2 regions of the Spirosoma koreense genome follow, and region 2 is predicted to be linked to the other one. Evidence: riboswitches for the same ligand, from Rfam matches in the RefSeq annotation. Region 2 holds a riboswitch; the other holds the start of a gene.
The links. A riboswitch is a leader RNA that binds a small molecule or an ion and turns the genes downstream of it on or off. The one in region 2 is predicted to bind S-adenosylmethionine.

Region 1 (5,047 bases), on a different contig from region 2:
CATACCAGGGTAATTAATGAGGACTAACGGATTTTTACGGTAGCTGACAACGGCACGTCGACCGAGGTTGTGCTGGCTACCCACTTCCGAATAATGTTTGTCAATGGCCGAAATTCGATAAGAAAGCCGTCATGACCATATAATGAATCAATTTCCTCGTAAACGGCCTCGGGAATATGACGCGCCAGAAACTGCTGTTCCGAGGGCGGGAAGAGCAAATCGGAGCGAATACCCACAACCAGCGTCCGGGCTTTGATTTGAGCCAGGGCATTAAGAATACTGCCCCGGTTGCGCCCCACGTTATGGGAATCCATCATCTTCGAGAGTGTCCAGTAGGTAAATGCATTGAAGCGATCGGCCAGCTTTTCGCCCTGATAACGCTGATACCCAGCCGCTTTATAGCCATCCAGCTGCTCGTTATTATCCAGCGCCTGCGTGAAGCCATAGGTATCATAATTGCGGTACGAAATCATCGCCATAGCCCGGGCGGCTTTCATACCGGCTACGCCCGCTTTGTCGCTTCGTTCGGTCCAGGTCGGGTCAGCTTCGATCGCCATTCGCTGGGCTTCGTTGAACGCAATGCACCACGGCGAAGCCACAGCGCTAGCCGCAATCAGGACCAGATTCGCGATCAGGTTCGGTTGTAGAATGGCCCATTCGACGGCCTGCTCTCCACCCAGAGATCCACCGATACAGGTGTGAATTTTTTCGATACCCAGTTCCTGACGTAATAAATCGAGGGTAGCTACGATGTCCCGGACCGTTACGGCCGGAAAATCATGAAAAAAAGGTTGCCCCGTCAACGGATTTACGGACAAGGGGCCCGTCGAGCCGTAACAGGATCCGAGTACATTGGCACAGACGATAAAATGCCGGTCCGGATCAAAATATTTGCCAGCCCCGACCATCCCTCCCCACCAGTCGCCAGCGTCGGCATTGCCCGTCAGCGCATGGCAGATCCACACGACGTTCGATTGATCGTCATTCAGCGTGCCGCGCGTGGTATAGGCCAACCGGAAACTCGGCAACGTCTCGCCCGACTCGAGCGGGAATGAATATTTATAGTCGAAATACTGGAGGTTCAATTGAAAAGAGTTTACAGTTACTGCTTGCCGTTCATGGCAGACTGACAATTGCCATGAACGGCAAGCCGAAAACTACGTCAATACTGGCTCGGCAATCTGAGCAAATGCCTGTTCAAGATCGGCTTTGATATCATCGATGTGTTCGATACCCGCCGAGATGCGCAGTTCGCCCAGCGAAACACCGGCGCTGGCCTGGTCCTGTTCGCTCAGTTGCTGGTGAGTCGTCGACGCCGGGTGAATAATCAGCGTCTTCGAATCGCCGACGTTCGCCAGATGGCTTATTAATTTCAGGCTGTTGACAAACCGGTCAGCTGCGTCTTTACCACCTTTCACTTTGAACGTAAATACGCCCCCGAAGCCCCGCTTCAGGTATTTTTTAGCCAGCTCGTGGTACGGGCTGCTTTCCAGACCCGGATAGTTGACCGACTCGACCTGCTCATGCTGCTGGAGCCACTGTGCCAGCGCCAGCGCATTCTGCACCGTACGATCGACGCGTAGCGACAGGGTTTCTAACCCCTGCAACAACAGGAACGAGTTGAACGGACTGATCGCCGGCCCCCAGTCGCGCAGGCCTTCTACGCGGGCCCGGATAATAAACTGAATGTTACCAAACGGCCCGCCCACGCCGAATACGTCATTGAAGACCATGCCGTGGTAGCCTTCAGATGGCTCTGTAAACTGCGGAAATTTGCCATTGCCCCAGTTGTAGTTACCGCTATCCACAATGACCCCACCAATGCTCGTTCCGTGGCCACCAATCCATTTCGTGGCTGACTCGACCACCACAGCGGCACCGTGCTCGATAGGCCGGAACAGATAGCCGCCTGCTCCGAAGGTATTGTCAACGATCAGTGGCAGGTCATACTCGTTGGCCAGAGCCGCAAAGGCGTCGAAGTCGGGAATGTTGAAGCCTGGGTTACCGATTGTTTCGAGGTAAATGGCTTTTGTTTTATCGTCAATCAGTTTAGCGAAGGCTTGCGGATCGCTGCCTTCAGCGAAGCGAGCCTCGATGCCCAGCCGCTTAAACGATACCTTAAACTGGTTATAGGTGCCGCCATAAAGAAACGAGGTCGTTACGAAGTTTTCGCCCGCACTCAGAATATTACTCAGCGCAATGAACTGAGCCGCCTGACCGGAGGCCACCGCCAGAGCCGCCACTCCACCTTCCAAAGCCGCAATCCGCTTCTCGAATACGTCTGAGGTTGGATTCATGATGCGGGTGTAGATATTTCCGAATGCTTTCAGTGCAAACAAATCCGCACCGTGCGCCGAATCATTGAATACGTACGAAGTGGTCTGGTAAATAGGAACAGCCCGGGAGTTGGTCGTGGGGTCGGGTTCCTGCCCGGCATGGAGCTGGAGCGTGTCAAAATGAAGTTGAGAGGCCATACTGAAAAACTGAGGTTTTGTGTAGTCATTGATCAGCGGTAGGTATTGGGCTACCGTAAACGTGAGGATGCCGCAGAAAACCTCTCCCGATTTTCAGCGGTGCAGCAACGTGTCGAAGGCTTAGCAGGTTTCAGCCCGGGGCCATCCAGCCCGGGACTGACATCTCTGATGGTAGAGCATGTGCGTATTCGATTTATAGTTCCTAAAATGATTTTAGGCAGGAGTTAGCACCTTGCCGTGAGGTAGGTTGCCAGCGATTCGTAGAGCCTGATCTCTCCCCGCTTCTGTATAAATCAATTCGTGCCAGAAGGTAATTGGCGCGTAATAATTGACTTGATGCCGCAAGTATAACAGCCAAACGGCGCGAATCCAAACAGGACACGGTTTTTCTGTAGGGTAACTTTTTTTACTACCAGACAGAAAACCGACGCTTGTCAAGTCGATTCATTGTTTACTTTTGTGGCAAGACACCTGCCCATGAATCAGACGTACCGATACAACCGCGAAAATGCCACCCGAGTAGCCGGAACCACTACTCTCAAGGACGCCATCGGTCAACTCCTGAAAGCGTATCAGCTTCAGACCCGCTTCAACGAAACGTACCTCGAAGCCTTCTGGGGGCGGATGATGGGCCCCGCTATTGCTTCCCGTACCAACCGGCTCTACGTCCGCGATCGGAAACTTCATATTGAAATTGCTTCGGCTCCGCTACGCAATGAACTTGTCAACGCCAAACAGAAGCTGATTCAACTGGTCAATAAAGACATGGGCTCCGATGTCATCGATGACGTTATCTTTATCTGATAATTGACCCTAAAAACGAGAAAGCGCATCGATCAGGATCGATGCGCTTTCTCGTTTTTAGGGATTGTTAGTCAGAGGTAATCATTAGGCATCTAAAGTCAATTAATGACCATCAATGACTATTTCTGACTTACAATCCCTAGTCGTTTTGTGAATTCGCCCATGGTGCTAAACTCACCCATTGGTTTCAGATAGCGCAGGAGTTCATCAACGCGGTCGAGCAGAGCATCACGCGAGTGTCGGCGGACGTAGGCAGGGATCTGCTCGTAGGCAGACAAATCGGTAAATTCCCAGGGATGCACGTACAAATTCAGAAACCCATCCGACTGTAGCGTTTGCCGGCAAAGCTGTTTATAGAGCGCGAATGGGAAATTCTTCAGACTCAGCCAGAACAGCGGCAATCGGAGCGTCGGCGTAACCGACGCCGGAATCTGCCACACGCCCATCTCCCGAAACGGGTGCCGGGGTTCGCCCCAGTGGTTATACCGCCCCGGAAGCCAGGTCGGATGCAACGATGAGTTATATTTGTAGCCAGCCTGGTACACATCGTTCGGATCGACAAATCCCATACGTGCCCGGCGGAAACCCAGAATCGGCTGATTCAATAACTCTTCCAAAGCCAGCCGGGACTTGAGCAGGTCGGCGGGTTCGAAGGTAGTATGATAGTACCCGTGGGAGGCAATTTCGTGTTTGCGCGACAGGGCGCGGATCAATTCCGGCTCATGCAAGGCGTAATTCGCCGTTGTAAAGAGCGTAGTTCGGGCACCGATCGCGTCGAAGCGTTCAGCCAGTAATTTTAACCCTTTCGTTGAAACGGCCACTTGTTCCGACAGCGGAATGGCATGACCGAATTCAACGGCAGTATCGAACTCTTCTACGTCAACGGTGAATAAAATATCACGTCCTCTTCGGATGGGGCTTGCCATGTCGTTACGCTCTCCTCGATGTCGCTCGTATCACTGATAATATAGGCGGGGCGTCCTTTCACTTCTACGAACGTTTTGCCCAAATATACGCCGATAATACCGATCATGATAAACTGCACACCGCCAATGAGCACTAGCAGCAGCACCAGGGTTGTCCAGCCTGATACGGTTGCGTTCGTAAAATAGTGTTCATACAGCGCTTCGGCGCCGAATAAGCTGGCCAGTAGAAACATACTGAATCCGAGCAGTACCGACAGGTATAAGGGGCGAGTCGAGAACGAGGTGATGCCCATAGCCGCCAGTTTGAGCATTTTCCGGAACGAATATTTAGAACGACCCGCGTACCGGGCGGCTGGTTCATACAGAATCCGGCACTGTCGGAAACCCACCCAGGAAATAGCTCCGCGCAAAAACAAATCGTTTTCTTTGAACTGTTTCAGGGTATTGACCACCTTCCGGTCGAGCAGTCGGAAGTCGGCGGCTCCGTCTTCCAGTTGAAGTTTGGAGACAGTCCGCAGAATACGGTAGAAATATTTCGAGGTTGTACGTTTGAACAGCGATAATTTGGGGTCAGACTGCCGGACCGTGTATACCACCTCATAGCCCTGCCGCCACTTGTCGATCAGGGCCGGAATCAGCTCGGGAGGATGCTGCAGATCTGCATCCAGACAGATGACCGCTTCACCCAGGGCGTTGTCGTACCCTGCCCGAAGAGCCATTTGATGCCCAAAGTTCCGGGAAAAGGACAGAAACCGCACCACAGGATAAGCCTTGCTCAACTGCCGCAGTACATAGCGCGTTTGATCAGAACTGCCATCATCGATAATCAGGATTTCGTAGGAA
Region 2 (5,047 bases):
ATGGATCGTTAGGCTGGCTTTCTCCTGCCGACGACGCGCGTGGTCGTCGCGTAGCTTGCTGTATTCGGCTTTGATCTCGGTGAAAATAGTGGTTCGCGTTATGACCTGTTCACTCGTCAACCGCCCCGCCACGGGAACGCTTCGGCTGGCATCCAGCACGTGAATGACCGGTCCTGAATAGTGCGGGTCAATCTTAACCGCCGTGTGTGTTCGTGAGGTCGTTGCTCCACCGATAAGCAGGGGTAGGGTAAATCCCTGCCGCTCCATTTCTTTGGCAACACCCACCATCTCGTCCAGCGACGGGGTAATCAGGCCGCTCAGCCCAATGATATCGACGTTGTGTTTGCGGGCTTCCTCCAAAATCTTCTGCGTCGGCACCATTACGCCAAGATCGATAATTTCGTAATTATTGCAACCCAGCACCACGCCAACGATGTTTTTACCAATGTCGTGTACATCGCCTTTAACGGTTGCCAGCAGGATTTTTCCGGCTGACGACGATTCTCCTCCCGACTTCTCGGCTTCGATAAACGGGGTCAGGTAGGCGACGGCTTTTTTCATCACCCGCGCCGATTTGACAACTTGAGGTAGAAACATTTTACCCGCGCCAAACAGATCACCCACCACGTTCATACCGTCCATCAACGGCCCTTCGATGACGTGCAGCGGCCGTTCGACCTGATGCCGGATTTCTTCGACATCCTGATCGATATAATCCGTAATACCTTTCACCAACGCGTACTTAAGCCGTTCCCGAACGGGTTCACTCCGCCAGCTTTCATCCTGCACAACTGCTTTACCTTTGGCCTTTACGGTTTCGGCAAATTCGACCAGTCGTTCGGTGGCGTCGTCCCGGCGGTTCAGCAACACATCTTCGCAACGCTCCAGCAAATCTTTCGGGATGTTGTCGTATACTTCCAGTTGACCGGCGTTCACAATGCCCATGTCCATACCGGCCCGAATGGCGTGGTACAGAAACGCGGAGTGCATGGCTTCGCGCACCACGTCATTACCCCGGAAACTGAACGAGATATTCGAAACGCCCCCGCTTACTTTCGCCAGCGGCAGGTTTTCTTTGATCCAGCGGGTTGCATTGATGAAGTCGACAGCGTAGTTGTTGTGCTCGTCGATACCCGTTGCCACGGTCAGGATATTTGGGTCGAATATGATATCCTGTGGTGGAAAACCGACTTTATCGACCAGAATTCGGTAAGCTCGTTCGCAAATTTCGATCCGGCGTTCGTAAGAGTCGGCCTGGCCGGTTTCGTCGAACGCCATTACGACAGCCGCAGCTCCGTACCGTTTCACCAGGTTAGCCCGTTCGATAAACGCTTCTTCGCCTTCCTTGAGTGATATCGAGTTCACGATGGCTTTGCCCTGTACGCACTTTAAACCCGCTTCGATCACTTCCCATTTCGATGAATCGACCATAATCGGCACGCGGGCAATGTCGGGCTCGGAGGCAATCAGGTTTAAAAAGGTCGTCATGGCTTCCACCGAATCGAGCATGCCTTCGTCCATATTGACGTCGATCACCTGCGCTCCGCCTTCCACCTGCCCGCGGGCAATGCTGAGAGCTTCATCATAATTGCCTTCCTTAACCAGCCGGGCAAACTTTTTCGAGCCCGTTACGTTGGTCCGTTCGCCAACGTTGAGAAAATTAGTCTGCTCGGTTATTTTCAGTGGCTCCAGCCCGCTCAGCTTCTGATACGGTTCGGGCTGTGGTAATTGCCGGGGAGGATATTTGGCAGCCGCCTGTGCAATAGCCTGTATATGATCGGGGGTGGAGCCACAGCAGCCGCCGACAATATTCACGAAACTGTCGCGAATGAATCCTTCGACCTGAGCTGCCATCATCTCCGGAGTTTCGTCGTACTCGCCGAACTCGTTAGGCAAACCGGCGTTCGGATAAGCAGACGTGAAAAAAGGCGCTTCTTTGGCAAGCGTCTGAATATAAGGCCGCATCAGTTCGGCGCCGAGCGCGCAATTCAGGCCCACACTTAACAAGGGCAGGTGCGAAACTGAATACAGAAATGCTTCGGTTGTTTGTCCCGACAAGGTACGACCGCTGGCATCCGTAATTGTGCCGGAGATCATGATAGGTAAGGGCATGGAGCGCGGGGCATGATGGGGAGTATCCTCTGCTCTTTGCCCCCGGCCCTCGGCAAAATACTTATCGATGGCGAACATAGCCGCCTTGGCGTTGAGTGTATCGAAGATGGTTTCTACCAGCAGTAAATCGGCACCGCCTTCTACTAACCCGCTGACCTGCTCATAATATGCATTGACCAGTTCGTCGAAGGTAATGGCACGATAAGCAGGGTTATTGACATCGGGCGACAGCGAAGCCGTACGGTTGGTCGGGCCCATAGCTCCGGCCACAAAGCGCGGTTTATCGGGATTCTGACGAGTCACTTCCAGCGCCACTTCTTTGGCGATCCGGGCCGATTCGTAGTTTAATTCATACGCCAGCTCTTCCATGTGGTAGTCGGCCATGGCAATGGTCGTTCCACTGAACGTATTGGTTTCGATAATATCGGCGCCCGCTTCCAGATACTGCCGGTGTATCTCCTGAATAATGTCTGGTTTCGTTAGCGACAGCAGGTCGTTATTTCCTTTCAGATCATGTGGCCAGTCACGAAATCGTTCGCCCCGATAGTCGGCTTCGGTTAGCCCGTATCGTTGAATCATCGTTCCCATTGCCCCGTCAAGGACGAGGATACGCTCACGCAGAAGTTCTTGTATCGTTTTCAAAGCCAGTAGTGTAAGGCATGGTATCGAGCTGACAACAACCCATGCGCTCAAAAAAGTCCAAAACTACAAAAAGAGGCTTATGGCAAAAAGACAGGTAGCCGATGGCTAATCTTATCTGCCCCGGCACATAACCGGGTGGAAATTGGCACCGTTACCGGAGTGTGGTCGGTTGCCAAGACATCATCGGGTCCTCTCCCTCCGTCTTTCTGGATAAGCTGCAACAAAAATAGGTAAAAAATAAGGCACACCAATATATAGTGTGCCTCAATGATTCGATTCGCGGCCGATTACCAGGTCTGCTCCAGATCTTCTTTGGTATACAGGTGATTCCGTTCGTTGTAGAACGACTTCGTGTCCATCCGTTTAATAGCCAGCGGATTTTTCGCCGTCATCCGGTACAGGAGCGCAATAGGAAACAGGAAGACAAAAAATAGTATCGACAAAATTATTTTGCCGTTGATGTTTCCCAGTACTTCAGCCAGTTTGAACCAGGCTTTCACGATCAGGTCGCCTGCCACCGGGATGGCCAGACTCAACACCCCAACAGCAGCCGCAGCGTAGAGCCACCAGGGTGACTTAAACACAAAATATAAGACGACCAGCCCGGTCACAATGACCAGTTGTGCTTTTACTTTCTCGGTAACGTCCATGTTTTAGAACAGGGTGTAAATGAAAGGCGCCACGGCCGATCCGCCACCGATAACAATCAGAATACCAATGAGTAACAGCAAGACAATCATGGGGGCCAGCCACCATTTTTTGCGCTGTTTCATAAATTTGAAAATGTCCTGTAAGAATTCCATAGCTTACTTGTCAGGTTTATTAATTTTGAGTAGTTGGCGTATGCGCTACGGCAGGTTTCGACTCGATCAGCTGAAACAAAGCCTCCCCTACGCGGTGGTTCACCAGGGCACTGGCGTGTCCATCGTTACGTCCGACGACACGATCTTTGACGTCAATATCCCCGATTAGTCTCCCGACCTCCAGGACTGGTACGTTTTGCTGCTTAAAAAAAGCAACGACCGGCCTGGTATATTCGGCCGACTGTTCCAGGTTATGAACGAACGGAAACAAAACCACGTACAGCTGCGCGTTATTTGCTTTGGCGTATTCGACGAACTGGTTCAGATCGCTCAGGTGATCGTTGATGATCGCGGGCGTTCCGTAGGCTGTTCGGGCATACGTATCGAACGGTGCAAAATTACCGTGAGGGAACTGCCAATACAAATAATTGAACAGGTACGACTTGATAAACAGGGACTGAAACGCCCGGGGGATATCCGAGAACGGCGTAAAAGCCGCAGGTTTCAGCCCGTGCTGGGCCGCTACTTTCTCGATGTCGTTCGGGAAATACTGTAAAATCAGCACATCGGGCCTGACTTTAAACTTTGTCAGCCGTTTGAATTCATCGCGGGTGTCGGAGCCCGATATACCCAAATTGTAGGTTACGAATTGTTTATCTCCCAGTTTTTCGGCCAGTACATTCCCATACCGGTCGCTGGCGGAGGTAAGACCGTGTCCGGCCGTAAACGAATCGCCCACAATCAGGACTTTCTTTTTACCCACCGTATCGGTTTTGGGCGAATCGCGGTAGTCGTCCGGGGTCATGGGCAACCAGTGGCGTTCAAACCAGATGTGGGAAGCCAGGGTTATGCCGCCTTCCTGACTCTGGGCAATAAACATAAACGCCATCTCCAGCGCTACCAGCAACAGTACAATGGGCAGAAACAACGTAGCCAGGTTGCCAAGGAGTTTGGGCGGGTTCGGGTTTTTAACAACACCGTAATAGTATATCCGCAGGAGTTCAATAACGATTAGCAGAAGTAAGCAACATTTCGCTAATCGTATATATACATTGTCAAATAAACCTTTGTGCGGGTAATCGAAACTAATTCCCCAATGATCGCCGTAGAACAGAATTAAGGCTAAAAATCCCAGGAACAGTAAGCGTACGCCACTGGAAACGAGCTTTGATTGCATTAAAAGAGGATGTTCGTCAGTTAAGTAACTGCTAATCTAAAACAAATTCTTCTTTCCAGTTGTCTTTTTCCTGCCATTCGGGCTGCTGCCGCTTATCGAACAGGAAATTTCCAACGACCAGATAATCCATTTCAGTACGCATAAAGCACCGGTAGGCATCGTCGGGCGTCGACACGATCGGTTCGCCCCGTACGTTGAAACTGGTGTTGACAATAACCCCGTAACCCGTCAGCTTCTTGAACGAATCGATCAGCTGATAGTACCGGGGATTGGTGTCTTTGTGCACCGTCTGAATTCGGGCCGAATAATCGAT

Region 1: linked by a shared signal. The riboswitch ahead of ACYVC2_RS00715 (O-acetylhomoserine aminocarboxypropyltransferase/cysteine synthase family protein) and the one ahead of metH (methionine synthase) in region 2 are both predicted to bind S-adenosylmethionine.

Annotation. Positions count from the first base shown of each region.
Region 1 is NZ_BAAHAC010000002.1:17,744-22,790, forward strand. It holds gene ACYVC2_RS00710 (homoserine O-acetyltransferase family protein) at 24-1,085, opposite strand; gene ACYVC2_RS00715 (O-acetylhomoserine aminocarboxypropyltransferase/cysteine synthase family protein) at 1,158-2,474, opposite strand; SAM riboswitch class I at 2,665-2,769, opposite strand; gene ACYVC2_RS00720 (DciA family protein) at 2,952-3,278, shown strand; gene ACYVC2_RS00725 (polysaccharide deacetylase family protein) at 3,398-4,204, opposite strand; gene ACYVC2_RS00730 (glycosyltransferase family 2 protein) at 4,153-5,047, opposite strand, start outside.
Region 2 is NZ_BAAHAC010000029.1:510,348-515,394, forward strand. It holds gene metH (methionine synthase) at 1-2,754, opposite strand, end outside; SAM riboswitch class I at 2,863-2,971, opposite strand; gene ACYVC2_RS30005 (SxtJ family membrane protein) at 3,042-3,404, opposite strand; gene ACYVC2_RS30010 (DUF5989 family protein) at 3,408-3,557, opposite strand; gene ACYVC2_RS30015 (SGNH/GDSL hydrolase family protein) at 3,577-4,734, opposite strand; gene ACYVC2_RS30020 (carbamoyltransferase family protein) at 4,766-5,047, opposite strand, start outside.